Regions from separate parts of the Saccharothrix isguenensis genome, predicted to be linked through region 1. Evidence: riboswitches for the same ligand, from Rfam matches in the RefSeq annotation. Region 1 holds a riboswitch; the other holds the start of a gene.

What was found. Region 1 has a riboswitch for glycine ahead of gcvH (glycine cleavage system protein GcvH). Riboswitches for the same ligand answer to the same signal wherever they lie in the genome.
Region 2: another riboswitch for glycine. It lies ahead of gcvP (aminomethyl-transferring glycine dehydrogenase); the one in region 1 lies ahead of gcvH (glycine cleavage system protein GcvH).

What each region holds. Positions count from the first base shown of each region.
Region 1 covers NZ_CP193626.1:7,098,470-7,105,893, forward strand. The annotation lists partial or broken gene ACRAKI_RS31805 (AarF/UbiB family protein) at 1-223, shown strand, start outside; gene ACRAKI_RS31810 (AarF/UbiB family protein) at 318-986, shown strand; gene ACRAKI_RS31815 (hypothetical protein) at 1,058-1,837, shown strand; gene ACRAKI_RS31820 (winged helix-turn-helix domain-containing protein) at 1,830-2,144, shown strand; gene ACRAKI_RS31825 (glutathione peroxidase) at 2,141-2,626, shown strand; gene ACRAKI_RS31830 (GNAT family N-acetyltransferase) at 2,837-3,337, shown strand; gene ACRAKI_RS31835 (L-serine ammonia-lyase) at 3,444-4,808, opposite strand; gene gcvH (glycine cleavage system protein GcvH) at 4,811-5,191, opposite strand; glycine riboswitch at 5,330-5,425, opposite strand; gene ald (alanine dehydrogenase) at 5,619-6,725, shown strand; gene ACRAKI_RS31850 (hypothetical protein) at 7,101-7,283, shown strand; gene ACRAKI_RS31855 (hypothetical protein) at 7,289-7,424, shown strand, end outside.
Region 2 covers NZ_CP193626.1:6,087,818-6,095,241, reverse strand. The annotation lists gene ACRAKI_RS27005 (hypothetical protein) at 195-434, shown strand; gene ACRAKI_RS27000 (CDP-alcohol phosphatidyltransferase family protein) at 448-1,035, shown strand; gene gcvH (glycine cleavage system protein GcvH) at 1,095-1,478, shown strand; gene garA (glycogen accumulation regulator GarA) at 1,592-2,053, shown strand; gene ftsR (transcriptional regulator FtsR) at 2,068-2,751, shown strand; gene ACRAKI_RS26980 (bifunctional nuclease family protein) at 2,895-3,368, shown strand; gene ACRAKI_RS26975 (MerR family transcriptional regulator) at 3,869-4,435, shown strand; glycine riboswitch at 4,583-4,673, shown strand; gene gcvP (aminomethyl-transferring glycine dehydrogenase) at 4,830-7,424, shown strand, end outside.

The DNA.
Region 1 (7,424 bases):
CTCGACGCTGCACGACAAGACCCGGTGGGGCAAGGCGATCGGCGTGCGCGACCTGGTCGCCGGGTTCTCCACCGCGCTGCGCGAGGAACCGGACTTCCGGGTGGAGGCGCGCAACCTCGCCGCCGTGCGCGCCGCGTCCACCGACTCGGACATCGTGCTGCCGGCCGTGCACCACGAGCTCTGCACGTCACGCGTGCTGGTGATGGAACGGCTGGACGGCGTGCCGATCCGGTCGGCGCCCCTGGACACGACCGGACCGCGACGCGCCGGCCCGCTCACTGCTGGACGCGCTGCTGCGCCAGGTCATGGTCAGCGGCGTGTTCCACGCCGACCCGCACCCCGGCAACATCATGCTGCTGGGCGACGGCCGGCTCGGGATGCTGGACTTCGGCTCGGTCGGCCGGCTCGACGCGCAGCTCCGGTCGGCGCTGGGCAAGATGCTGCCGGCGATCGACCCGGACGTGGAGATGTTCGGCGACCTGTTCACGCTGGTCCACCGGTACGGGTTGAGCGTCCCGCCGGAGGTCGCGGCGGTGTTCCGGGCGTTGGCGACGGTGGAGGGGACGCTGGCCGCGCTGTCGCCGGGGTTCGACATCGTGGTCGAGTCGCGGGTGTTCGCGGACAAGCATTTCAGCGCGCACCTCACGCCGGAGTCGTTGCGGCGGACGGTGACCGAGGAGCTGCACTCGATGCTGCCCATGCTGCGCCGGCTGCCCCGGCGGGCCGAGTGGATCTCCGGCGCGTTGGAGCAGGGTCGGCTGGGCTTGAGCATGCGGCTGTTCGCCGACGAGCGGGACCGGCAGTTCATCGTGTCGCTGCTGCACCAGGTGATGCCGACCGTGCTTGGCGCGACGGCGGGCCTGATGGTGGCACTGCTGCTGGGCGCGGACGGTGGACCGCAGGCGGGCCCGGGCGTCTCGCTGTCCAGGTGCTCGGCTACAACCTGCTGGTCATCAGCGTGCTGCTCGGCATGCGGGTGGTGGTGACGATCTTCCGACCACGCAGTTGACCGGGTTCCGCGGTTGACACCTCAGGTTTGCGGTGCAAACCTGACTGCATGGCAGACTTGTTGGGGGATCTGGACGCACTGCGTCGCAGGGCACGGAAAGACCGCCATGCCTACCCGTTCCCGCTCCTCTTCTTCGGCATCGCGTCGTTCCTCGCGATACCGCTCTACCAGCCGTGGGGCCCGGAGGCGCTCGACTGGGGGTACACGGCAAGGTGGGACCCCCTGCCGTCGCTCGGCACGGGCCACGCCATGCGGTACCCGATGGCGCTCGGCCTGTACTGGCTGACCGTGCTCGTGGTCGGAGCCCTGGTCACCGCGTGGTGGTACCGCCGGCGAGGCCGCCGGGTCGGCATCGAGACGTCCACCGGCGGTTACCTCGCGGCCGTGGCGATCGGCGTCGGCTCACCGCTGGTCAGCGAGACCATGCACCGGTACGTGCCGATGTCCAAGTGGGGGCAGCTCCAGCAGGGGCCGGCCACGGCGGTCGGCCTGATGCTGATCGCGGCGGCCACGGTGCTGTGGCGCTGGAAGGCGCCCCGCGCCCTCACCGCCGTGATGGCGGTGCTCGGCACGGCAACGCTGCAGTACGCCCAGGGCTGGGTCGGCCAGTTCATCGTGATCGGCCTCGGCCTGGTGGTGCTGGCGGCGGTGGAGCGCAGCACCCGGTTCACCACCACCACGGCCGGCTACCTCGTCGCGGTGTGCCTGTCCGCCGGTTTCACACCGGTGCGGGACGGGCCGGCGACCCTGTGGTCGATGGCCTCCGTGGTGCTGTTGCCGGGATTTGTGCTCGTCGTGGGAGGTCTGGTGGGGTTGCGGCGTGAGTGACCACCCGACCGCGTCGCTGGACGACGTGGTGCACCAGAAGCACCGGCTGGGCATCCTGACCATCGCGGCCGAGGCGAAGCGAGTCGAGTTCGGGTACCTGCGGTCGACGTTGGAGCTCACGGCCGGGAACCTGTCGCGGCACATCACCGTGCTGGAGCAGGCCGGGCTGATCGCGGTGGAGAAGGGGTACGACGGCAAGCGGCCCAGGACGTGGGTCAGCGTGACGCCGGACGGGCGGGCCGCGTTGGCGGCGGAGATGAGCGCCCTGCGCGCGCTCGTGGAGCGCCACGTAGCCTCGGGCTCATGAGCATCCACGACATCCCCGTGCACACCTTGTCCGGCGAGCCGTCGAGCCTGGGTTCGTTGGCGGGCAAGGCGTTGCTGGTGGTGAACGTCGCGTCCAAGTGCGGGCTGACGCCGCAGTACAAGGGGTTGGAGCGGCTCCAGGAGCGGTACGCGGCGCAGGGCTTCTCGGTGGTCGGGTTCCCGTGCAACCAGTTCGCCGGGCAGGAGCCGGGCACGGCGGAGGAGATCGCCACCTTCTGCTCCACCACGTACGGCGTGACGTTCCCGCTGTTCCAGAAGATCGACGTGAACGGCCCCGAGCGGCACCCTCTGTACGCGGAGCTGACCGCTTTCGCCGACGCCGACGGCGCGGCCGGCGACGTGCAGTGGAACTTCGAGAAGTTCCTGGTGACCCCCACCGGCGACATCGCGGCCCGATTCCGCCCCGCCACCGACCCGGAGAACGAGGCCGTGGTGAAGGCGATCGAGTCCGTCCTCCCGTAGCGAGTCCGCACTCCCACACCGAAGTCCGCCCTCCCCCGAAGTCCACCGAACTCCACCGAACGACGCGCGGGAGGTAGCCCAACCGAGGGCCGCCTCCCGCACCGCACCCGTCAACCGGTGGAACGACCCGCCAGGACGGCAGGACGCGTGACCGACCAACCCGCCCCCGAACAGCCCGGATCCTGCGCGGCAGGGCAACTGGTCACCTCAGTGCCGGGACTGGTCCTCACCGCGTTGACCGCCGCCGACGCCGAGTCCTACTACGCCGTCCTGGACCGCAACCGCGACCACCTCAACCGCCACGGCGACCACGTCAACGAGGCGCACGCCACCCTCGCCTGGGTCACCGATCACCTGGCCCGACCTGGGCCCGACTGGTACGGGATCCGGCTAGAGGACCGCCTGGTCGGCCGCGTCGACCTCGCCCACGCCGCCCCACCCGGGTACGGCCTCGGCTACTGGCTCAGCCACGACGCCACGGGACACGGCTACGCCACCGCCGCCTGCACGGCCATCGTCCGGCACGCCCGGACCTTCCACGGCGCCACCGACATCTTCGCCGGAGTCACCCACGGCAACCACCGCAGCGTCGCCCTGCTGGGTCGTCTCGGCTTCCGACCCATCACCGAGTTCGAGACCTACACCCGGTTCCACCTGCCGCTGAACCCGCCACCACAGCGCGCCCGCGACGACGTGCCCCTGCTGCCGTAGCCACCGAGGAGTCCGGCCACACCACCGCTGACCCGGTCCACGCCAACGGCAACGGGCTCCACCCCGCGTCAACGAGGTGGAGCCCGTCAGGTGCGGCTCACGGCCGTCAGCACTCGATGACGTTCACGGCGAGGCCGCCGCGTGCCGTCTCCTTGTACTTGCTCTTCATGTCCTTGCCCGTCTCACGCATGGTCTTGATGACCTTGTCCAGGGACACGAAGTGCGACCCGTCCCCGCGCAGCGCCATCCGCGCCGCCGTGATCGCCTTGATCGCCGCCAGCGCGTTCCGCTCGATGCAAGGGATCTGCACCAACCCGCCGATCGGGTCGCACGTCAACCCCAGGTTGTGCTCCATCGCGATCTCGGCCGCGTTCTCGACCTGCTCCGGCGTGCCGCCGAGCACTTCCGCCAGACCACCGGCCGCCATCGAGCACGCCGAGCCGACCTCACCCTGACAACCGACCTCGGCGCCCGAGATCGACGCGTTCTCCTTGAACAGCACGCCGACCGCACCCGCCGTCAACAGGAACCGCACCACCCCGTCGTCGGACGCGCCCGGCACGAACCGCGTGTAGTAGTGCAGCACCGCCGGCACGATCCCGGCCGCTCCGTTGGTCGGCGCGGTCACCACGCGACCGCCTGCGGCGTTCTCCTCGTTCACCGCCAGAGCGAACAGGGTCACCCAGTCCATCACCCGCAACGGGTCGGTGGCGAACTGCTCGGCCGCCAACGACTGCCGCATCTCCGCCGCGCGCCGCCGGACCTTCAGACCTCCCGGCAGCACACCGGTCTCGTTGCACCCGCGCTCGACGCACTCCTGCATGACGTTCCAGATGTGCAGCAGCCCGGACCGGACGTCGGCCTCGCTCCGCCACGACGTCTCGTTCGCCAGCATCACCTCGGAGATCGACGACCCGGTCTCCCTGGTCCGCGCCAGCAGCTCGTCACCGGTCCGGAACGGGTGCGCGAGCGGCGTCTCGTCCGCCTTGATCCGGTCCGTCCCGCTGGCCGTGTCGTCCACGACGAACCCGCCGCCGACCGAGTAGTACACCGCCGAGTCGACCACGGCGTCACCCGAGTGGGCGGTGAAGCTCATGCCGTTGGGGTGCAACGGCAGCGACTTCCGCCGGTGCATGACCAGGTCGGTGTTCTCGCTGAACGCGATCTCCCGCTCACCACCCAACCGCAGCCGCCCGGTGGCACGGATCTCCGCCACCCGCCGCTCGGCCTCGGCCGGGTCGACCTCCTCCGGCCGGTGCCCCTCCAACCCGAGCAGCACCGCCTTCGGGCTCCCGTGCCCGTGCCCGGTCGCGCCGAGCGACCCGAACAGCTCCGCGTGCACCCGGTCGACCGACGCCAGCACCGGACCCAAGCGGCCCGCGAACATCGCCGCCGCCCGCATCGGACCCACGGTGTGCGAACTGGACGGTCCGATCCCGACCGAGAACAGGTCGAACACGCTGATGGCCATGCTCAGTCCCCGGTCAGTTCCGCGTACTTCGCGGCGGTCAGCAACCCGGTCGCGTCCTCCACGGCCACCTTGAACAGCCAACCGCGGCCGTACGGGTCGTTGTTGATCAACGACGGGTCGGCCACCGCCTCCGCGTTGACCTCCACCACCTCGCCGCTGACCGGCGCGTACAGGTCGCTCACCGACTTGGTCGACTCCAGCTCGCCGCACACGTCGCCGGACTTCACGCGGGTGCCCGGTGCGGGCAGCTCCACGAACACGATGTCGCCCAGCGACTCCGCCGCGTACGAGGTGATGCCGATCGCCACGGGGTCCTGGGTACCCGGCGCCCAGTCCACCCATTCGTGCTCGGGCGTGTACAGCAGGTTGTCCGGAAAGGTCATCGCAGCGCTCCCTGGGTGAGGTTCGGATCCCCACTCTGTCCTGGGACCTGAGAGCTTCGCCGGGTCACGACGGCCGACCGTCGAACCGATCCCGGCTTGCACCGTGGGTGCGCGCCGAAGCACGCTTTCCAGAGTTGCCTCACCCGTGCGGTTCTCGCTGCCTGAGAGTGTGCGGGGTGGCTTGCTCCTTCGGCGCCCCGGCACGAACACCGAGGTCTCTCCCGCGCGGGTTCCGGCGCTCGACAACGCGCCGCGGCCGATGTTCAGTTGGTGTGCGCACGCTAAGCCCCGCCCGGACGGGTGTCAACGCGCCGCCATGTTTGTTCGAGGAGCACAACTGGGAACCCTGCCGTTAGTGCCGGCAGCACGATGACACCGAAACCCCGGTACCGGACCTTTGGTGTAACAAAGCCCGAAGGAGCCCACCGTGCGGATCGCCGTTCCCCGCGAGATCAAGAACCACGAGTACCGCGTCGCGCTGACCCCGGCGGGTGCCCATGAGCTGACGCAGCGCGGTCACGACGTGGTGGTCGAGGCCGGCGCGGGCCTCGGCTCCGCCATCACCGACGAGGAGTACCTGGCCGCCGGCGCGAAGGTCCTGGCCACCGCGGACGACGTGTGGGCCGAGGGCGACCTGGTGCTCAAGGTGAAGGAGCCCGTCGCCGAGGAGTACCCGCGGCTGCGCAAGGGCCAGGTCCTGTTCACGTACCTGCACCTGGCCGCCGACCGGCCGTTGACGCAGGCGCTGGTGGACTCCGGCACGACCGCGATCGCCTACGAGACCGTGCAGGCGCCGAACGGCGCGTTGCCGCTGCTGGCCCCGATGTCGGAGGTCGCGGGCCGCCTCGCGCCGCAGGTGGGCGCGTTCGCGTTGATGAAGCCCTCCGGTGGGCGCGGTGTGCTGCCCGGCGGCGTGCCCGGCGTGCACCCGGCGCGCGTGGTCGTCATCGGCGGTGGCGTGGCGGGCCTGAACGCCGCCGCGATCGCCGTCGGCATGGGTGCGGACGTGCAGATCCTGGACACGAACGTGGACCGGCTGCGCCACATCGACGCGCTGTACCAGGGCCGGCTGCGCACCCTCACGTCCAACCGCTTCGCGGTGGAGCAGGCCGTCCGCGAGGCCGACATGGTGATCGGCGCGGTGCTGGTGCCCGGCGCGAAGGCGCCGAAGCTGGTGTCCAACGACCTGGTGGCCCGGATGCAGCCCGGCTCGGTGCTGGTGGACATCGCGATCGACCAGGGCGGCTGTTTCGCCGACTCGCGGCCGACCACGCACGCCGACCCGACGTACGAGGTGCACGACTCGGTCTTCTACTGCGTCGCCAACATGCCCGGCGCGGTGCCGCGCACGTCGACCTACGCGCTGACCAACGTGACGCTGCCGTACGCCGTGGCGCTGGCCGACCAGGGCTGGCAGGCGGCGCTGCGCGCGGACGCGTCGCTGGCGCTGGGCCTGAACGTGCACGAGGGCCTGGTGACCAACCTGCCGGTCGCCGAGGCGCACGACATGCCCCACACCGCGCTCGACCTCTGAGCGCCGCGAACCGCACCTCGCCGCGCGCCGCGAACCCGTCCAACGCAGAGGGCCCCGCTCACAGCACGTGAGCGGGGCCCTTCGACGATAAGACGGCCCGCTCAACCAGCCTGGGGGTCACTGGGAGCGGGCCGCGCTACCAATCTTAGCCGGGAACCACGTTCCCTGCCCAGCGACCCCACCGATTCAGCCGACATTTCCCCGTCACTTGGCAACACACCGTGCGCGTTCTCAAGCGAACGAGTGAATTCGCGTCGTAACAGGTAAGTCACGACGACTGGCCGGCCGATGCACAGGACGGGGCTCCGCGGCTACGCAGCGGGGTCGTCCGCCAGCGCGGCGGCACTCTGCCGCGCCACCCCGATCGGAGCGCAGATGGCTGAACCCCAGGGTTGGATCGACTGCCACGACCCGTTCGGACGGGACCGGTCGATGACCGTCCTCGTCGAGAACGACCGGGTCCTGCTGGTCGCACCACCAGGCGAGTCCGCCGTGATGTCCGTCACACAGACGCGGAGGCTGCACCACCTGCTCGACCAAGCCGCCGACAGGATGTGACCCGGGTGGACGAGGCACTGCGGGCCGCCGTCATGCGTCGGCTGGCGCAGCTTGACGAGGTCGTCGAGAGCGGTGAGGCGGAGGCACTGGTGCCGCTGGCCCGCTCCGAGATCCACCGCCTGGCCGACGGCTGGCGCCTGC
Region 2 (7,424 bases), 1.0 Mb from region 1:
GTTTGATCCGGGCGGGGGCGGATACACCTCGAAGGAAGGCGTACTTCGGGTTCTGCACAACTCGGCGACGAAACCCGCCTCCCGGCGCGGCCGGGCCCGGAAGACGAGTGGTCCCGGCCACAGTCGCGCAGAATTCCGTGTCGGGGATAACGCCACGAGAGCCGTGAGCGACAACCCTGATGGAGGGATCTCAGATGAGCACCAGAACGGAAACCGAGTCCGAGCCCGCGAAGCCCAAGGCAGCGCGTCCCGGCACGACCGGCGCGGGATCGCTGCCCACAGCCCCGTGCAGCGTGGTCTGGAGCCAGGGCCACGCCTATGTGCTCGAAGGTTTCCGGGCCCGCTGGGTCGGCGTCGACGACCGGGGTCGTCCGCAGGCGCTCAGCGGTGACGAACTGCAACGCCGCGGCTGGAGCCGCACACGCGCGCAGTGACTACAGTTCGTGCGTGTCGCACGATCCGGCCGACAGGCTCCTGACCATCCCCAACGCGCTCAGCGTGCTGCGGCTGCTCGGCGTGCCCCTGTTCCTGTACCTGTTGCTGGGGCCCCACGCCGACGGCTGGGCGCTCGTCGTGCTGGTCGCGGCGGGCCTGTCCGACTGGCTCGACGGCAAGATCGCCCGCTGGCTCGACCAGGCCAGCAGGCTCGGCGCGCTGCTCGACCCGGCGGCCGACCGGCTCTACATCCTCGCCACCCTCGTCGCGTTCGTCGCGCGCGACATCGTGCCGTGGTGGGTGGCCGTGGTGCTGGTCGGCCGCGAGTTCGTGGTCGGCGCGTGCCTGCCCGTCCTCCGCGTGCGCGGCTACGGCCCGTTCGAGGTCAACTACCTGGGCAAGGCCGCCACGTTCAACCTGCTCTACGCGTTCCCGATCCTGCTGCTCGCCCAGGGCACGTCCACCGCCGCCCAGGTCGCCCGGCCGGTGGCCTACGCGTTCATGGTCTGGGGCTGCGCCCTCTACCTCTGGTCGGGGGCGCTGTACGTCTACCAGTTCGGCCTCGCGCTGCGCCGACAGCCGGGGGTCGCGCCCCTCTGAACGGCGACGTGGGAAGATCCGGCAGCGAAGATCCACCGGCATTGAAGGAGCACACCGCGGTGATTCCCGAGGAGCTCAAGTACACCGAGGAACATGAGTGGGTGCTGCGCACGGGTGAGGACACCGTGCGCGTGGGCATCACCGACTACGCCCAGGAGCAACTCGGCGACGTCGTGTTCGTCCAGCTCCCCGAGCTCGGCGAGCAGGTCGGCGCCGGTCAGACGCTGGGCGAGGTGGAGTCCACCAAGAGCGTCTCGGACATCTACGCGCCGCTCGCCGGTGAGGTCGTCGCCCGGAACGACTCGTTGGACCAGCAGCCCGACCTGGTGAACTCGGACCCGTACGGCGAGGGGTGGATGGTGGAGCTGAAGCTGGTGGACCCGGCCGCGGTCGACGACCTGCTCGACGCCGCCGCGTACCAGGAGCTGGCGGCACAGGAGTGACGTCGATCTTCCGGCGGCTCTTCGGTCGGTGGGGGAGCCGCTCCTCAGACAAGGGTTCGGGCACGATAGGTTCTAGCGGTCTCGACGCTTCCAGCAGCAGGAGGAGAGCTCAGGTGAGCACGAACGACGGGCCAGGCGTTCCGCCAGAGCAGTCCCCGGAGCGGACCTCCGTTTTCCGGGCCGACTTCCTCGCCGAGGTCGAGGGCGCCGAGGCGCCCGCCCAGGAGCCGGCCGTCGCCGGTGTCGACGCGCTGCCCGCTGGGTCGGCCCTGCTCGTGGTCAAGCGGGGCCCCAACGCGGGGTCCAGGTTCCTGCTGGACCGCGACACGACCAGCGCGGGCCGGCACCCCGACAGCGACATCTTCCTCGACGACGTGACGGTCTCCCGCCGGCACGCCGAGTTCCGCCGCGAGGGCGGCGAGTTCGTGGTGATCGACGTGGGCAGCCTCAACGGCACCTACGTCAACCGCGAGCCCGTCGACCAGGCGGTGCTGGCGAACGGCGACGAGGTGCAGATCGGCAAGTTCCGCCTGGTGTTCCTGACCGGTCCGGGCGCCGGGGGCCAGGGGGCCTGAGCGATGGGGCTCCGGTGACGGCGGCCGGGCGGTCACGCGGGGGGTTGAGCATCGGGGCCGTGTTGGCGCAGCTCCGATCGGACTTCCCCGACGTGACCATCTCCAAGATCCGGTTCCTGGAGTCGGAGGGGCTGGTCCGCCCGGCGCGCACGGCGTCGGGGTACCGCCAGTTCACCTCGGCGGACGTCGACCGCCTGCGGTACGTGCTGGCCGCCCAACGGGACCGCTACCTGCCGCTGAAGGTCATCAGGGAGCAGTTGGAGGCGGCCGACCAGGGTGCTTCGAAGGCGTTGCGCGCGGCCGAGCCCGCCTTGGCGACCGGGCACCGGGTGTCCCGCGAGGACCTGCTGGCGCGCGCGGGCGTCGAGCCCGGCGTGCTGGCGGACCTGGAGCAGCACGGTCTGATCAGGGCCGGCGCGGGCGGGTTCTACGACCACGAGGCGGTGCAGATCGCGTCGACCGTGCGGGCGATGGTCGAGCACGGGTTGGAGGCGCGGCACCTGCGCCCCTTCCGCGCCGCCGCCGACCGCGAGATCGGCCTGGTCGAACAGGTGCTCGCCACGGTGCACCGGCAGCGGGACCGGGCGGGCGTCGAAGAGGTGGTGCGGGAGCTGGCGGCGCTGTCGGTGACCCTGCACACACTGCTGGTGAAGGTTGGCTTGCGCGACGTACCGGGTAACCGGATTCCACCGAGATAGACGTGTGTCCGCATCGTGATCCCGAGCCCGCGGACGGTTGCGCACAAGGCCCGCTTGGCGGGTAGCGTCGAAAGGGTACGTGGGGGATCCTCGTGGGTAACGGGGACGCCAGAATTTCAGCGCGCTGAGGGAGGCGAGACCCGATGAGCGAAATGCGCGTCGTCGGCGTGCGGGTGGAACTGCCCGCCAACCAGCCGATCCTGCTGCTGCGCGAAACCGAGGGCGAACGGTACCTGCCGATCTGGATCGGATCGGTCGAGGCCACGGCGATCGCGTTGGAGCAGCAAGGCGTCCGGCCCGCCCGGCCGTTGACGCACGACCTGCTCAAGGACGTCATCGGCGCCCTCGGTCGGCAGCTGGAGCAAGTCCGGATCACCGACCTGCAGGAAGGCACCTACTTCGCCGAGCTGGTGTTCGACGGCGACATCCGGGTGTCCGCCCGGCCCAGCGACTCGGTGGCGCTGGCGCTGCGGGTCGGCGTGCCGATCCACGCCGACGAGTCGGTGCTGGCCGAGGCGGGCCTGATCATCCCGGACGAGCAGGAGGACGAGGTCGAGAAGTTCCGCGAGTTCCTCGACTCCATCTCCCCGGAAGACTTCCGCGGCGCCGACACGTAAAGCCGTGCGCGGCCACGCCCGCACGGTCACGCCGCACGGTCTCGCCTCGCCCACGCACGCTTCAACGCTTCCGCAGGGGTCCCCGCCCAGGGGATCCCTGCTTTGATCTTTTTAGGCGGGGGCGACAACGTCGCCCCGTCGGCCCACCTCTGTGGACAACCGCGAAACAGCCGTGTTTGCGGGGGACAACCGCAGGGAAACCGTGTGCGGTGCGTTGTGGATCAGCACCATGCGTCATCCGTCCGTGTAACACCATCGGGTTACACAACGTCAACGATCACCGGCTAAACGATCACTAAACGTCACTCGAATGGATTACGCCGGGCGGCTCTCTCACCCTCAACCTGAGGTTTAGGGCAGACACGTCCCGCGCGTCGCGTTGACCTGCCCCCTAGGCGGTCTTACCGTCGAACTCAGGTGAATTGCCACGGTGTGATTCGACACCGCGGCGGCTTCACGTTGGTCGCCGGTCGTCGTGACCGGACCGAGGGGAGGCAGGCGTGGTCGAGGAAGCGCCCATCCGGGCCGGAACCGGTGAACAGGGCGAGCTGTTCCCGGACTCCTCGCTGCCGGACGAACTCGTCGGGTACCGCGGCCCCGCCGCGTGCCAGATCGCGGGAATCACCTACCGCCAGCTTGACTACTGGGCCCGCACGGGGCTGGTCAACCCGACGATAAGGAGCGCCCACGGCTCGGGGAGCCAACGGCTCTACTCGTTCAAGGACATCCTGGTGCTCAAGGTCGTCAAACGGCTCCTGGACACCGGTGTCTCACTGCAGAACATCAGGGTCGCGGTCGACCACCTGCGCCGCCGCGGCGTGCAGGACCTGGCCCGGATCACGCTGTTCAGCGACGGCACCACGGTCTACGAGTGCACCTCGCCGGAGGAGGTGGTGGACCTGCTCCAAGGCGGCCAGGGCGTGTTCGGCATCGCGGTGAGCGGCGCCATGCGGGAGATCAGCGGCACGATCCACGACTTCCCCGCCGAGCGCGCGGACGGCGCCGAGATCGTGGAGGCGGCCGACGACGAGCTGTCCCGCCGTCGCCGCACCCGCGCCATCGGCTGAGACGCCCGCCGCGGACCCCGCCAAGACGTCCCCGCGGACCCCGCCAGGACGTCCGCCGCGAAGCCCTGGTGAGACGCCCGCTGAGATCCCGGTCGCGCGGCGATACCACGGACGCCACCACGAGGTATCGTCTCGTTCGTAGTCGCTTCAACCCGCGCGGGAGAGCCCGAGCCAGTCTCGGCGCCGAAGGAGCAAATCCTCCCCGGAACCTCTCAGGCGCAAAGACCGCGCGGGTGAGACGCCTCTGGAAAGCGGGTCGGCCCTTCCGGGCGACCCCGCCGACGGTGCAAGCCCGCGTGTCGGGTGAAGCTCTCAGGCGCCCGTGAGCGGGCAGAGACAGAGGGGGAGGGCAACGGCAGAAGTGTGTCCGTAGCCCATCCTGGAGGCGCATCACATGACGCAGGACCGCATTCCCCTGGCCGCTCTGGAGCACGGCACTCCCTTCGCCGACCGGCACGTGGGCCCGCGGCCCGTGGAGTTGGCCCGCATCCTCGACGTCATCGGCGTCGGGTCGCTGGAGGAGCTGGCGCAGCGCGCCGTGCCGTCGTCGATCCGCGAGCGCGACCTCGTGCTGGACCTGCCGTCGCCCGCCACCGAGACCGAGGCGCTGGTCGAGCTGCGCGCCCTCGCCGCCCGCAACCGGCCGATGACGCAGATGATCGGCCTCGGCTACTACGGCACCACCACCCCTCCGGTGATCCGCCGCAACGTGCTGGAGAACCCGGCCTGGTACACCGCGTACACGCCCTACCAGCCGGAGATCTCGCAGGGCCGGCTCGAAGCGCTGCTCAACTTCCAGACCATGGTCGGCGACCTGACCGGTCTGCCGCTGGCCAACGCCTCGATGCTGGACGAGTCCACCGCCGCCGCCGAGGCGATGACCCTGGTCCGCCGCGCCGGCCGGGCGGAGTCGGCGAAGTTCGTGGTCGACGTCGACACGCTGCCGCAGACCCTCGCCGTCATCGAGACCCGCGCCGAGCCGCTGGGCATCGAGATCGTCACCGCCGACCTGTCGCAGGGCCTGGAAGGGCTCGGCCTGGGCGGGGACTACTTCGGCGTGCTGCTGTCGTACCCCGGCGCGTCCGGCGTCGTCCGCGACCACTCCGGCGTGATCGCGGAGATCCACAAGGCGGGCGCGCAGGCCGTGGTGGTCGCCGACCTGCTGTCGCTGACGCTGCTGCGCCCGCCCGGCGAGATCGGCGCGGACGTCGTCGTGGGCACCACCCAGCGGTTCGGCGTGCCGATCGGGTTCGGCGGCCCCCACGCCGGTTACATGGCCGTGCGCCAGGGCCTGGAGCGGCAGCTGCCCGGCCGGCTCGTCGGCGTGTCCGTCGACGCGGACGGCTCCCTCGCCTACCGCCTCGCGCTGCAGACCCGTGAGCAGCACATCCGCCGGGAGAAGGCGACCAGCAACATCTGCACCGCGCAGGTCCTGCTCGCGGTGATCGCCTCCATGTACGCGGTGTACCACGGTCCGGACGGGCTGAGGGCGATCGCGACCCGCGCCCACCGGATGGCGACCGTGCTGGCGTCGGGCCTGGTCGAGGCGGGGATCGAGGTCGTGCACGGCGAGTTCTTCGACACCGTGCGGGCCCGCGTCGAGGGCCGTGCGGCCGACGTCGTCTCCGCCGCGCGCGAGCTGGGCGTGAACCTGTGGCAGGTGGACGCCGACGTGGTCTCGATCGCGTGCGACGAGACCACCACCCGCGCCCACCTGGAACTGGTGTGGCGGGCGTTCGGCGTGACGGTCGCCGACGTGGACGGCCTGGACGCCGACACCGCCGACGGCATCCCGTCCGACCTGCGCCGCACCAGCGACTACCTGACCCACCCGGTGTTCCACGCGCACCGCTCCGAAACGGCGCTGCTGCGCTACATGCGCGCGTTGTCGGACAAGGACGTGGCGCTGGACCGCAGCATGATCCCGCTGGGCTCGTGCACGATGAAGCTCAACGCCACGGCCGAGATGGAGCCGATCACCTGGCCGGAGTTCGCCGAGCTGCACCCGTTCGCGCCCGCGTCGGACGCCGAGGGGCTGCTGACCATCGTCGGCGACCTGGAGCGGTGGATGGCGGAGATCACCGGGTACGACGCGGTGTCGTTGCAGCCCAACGCGGGCAGCCAGGGCGAGTTCGCGGGCCTGCTGGCGATCCGCGCCTACCACCGCGCCAACGGCAACGCGCACCGCGACGTGTGCCTGATCCCGTCCAGCGCGCACGGCACCAACGCCGCGTCCGCCGTGATGGCCGGGATGCGGGTCGTGGTCGTCAAGTGCGACGAGCGCGGCAACGTGGACATCGAGCACCTCCGCGCCACGGTCGAAGCCCACCGGGACGACCTGGCCGCGATCATGATCACCTACCCGTCGACGCACGGCGTGTACGAGGACACCATGCGCGAGGTGTGCGGCCTGGTGCACGACGTCGGCGGCCAGGTGTACGTGGACGGCGCGAACCTCAACGCCCTGATCGGCCTGGCCCAGTACGGCAAGTTCGGGTCGGACGTGTCGCACCTGAACCTGCACAAGACGTTCTGCATCCCGCACGGCGGCGGCGGTCCGGGCGTCGGCCCGATCGGCGTCCGCTCCCACCTCGCCCCGTTCCTGCCGAACCACCCGTTGCAGCCCACCGCGGGCCCGGCCACCGGTGTCGGCCCGATCAGCGCCGCGCCGTGGGGTTCCGCGTCGATCCTGCCGATCTCGTGGGCGTACGTGCGGATGATGGGCGGGGACGGCCTGCGCCGGGCCACGCTGACCGCCGTGGCGGCGGCGAACTACGTGGCGCGGAGGTTGGACGAGCACTTCCCGGTGCTCTACACCGGCCAGGGCGGTTTCGTGGCCCACGAGTGCATCCTCGACCTGCGGCCGATCACCAAGGCGACCGGTGTGACGGTGGACGACGTGGCGAAGCGGCTGGCGGACTACGGGCTGCACGCGCCGACCATGTCGTTCCCGGTGGCGGGCACGCTGATGGTGGAGCCGACGGAGAGC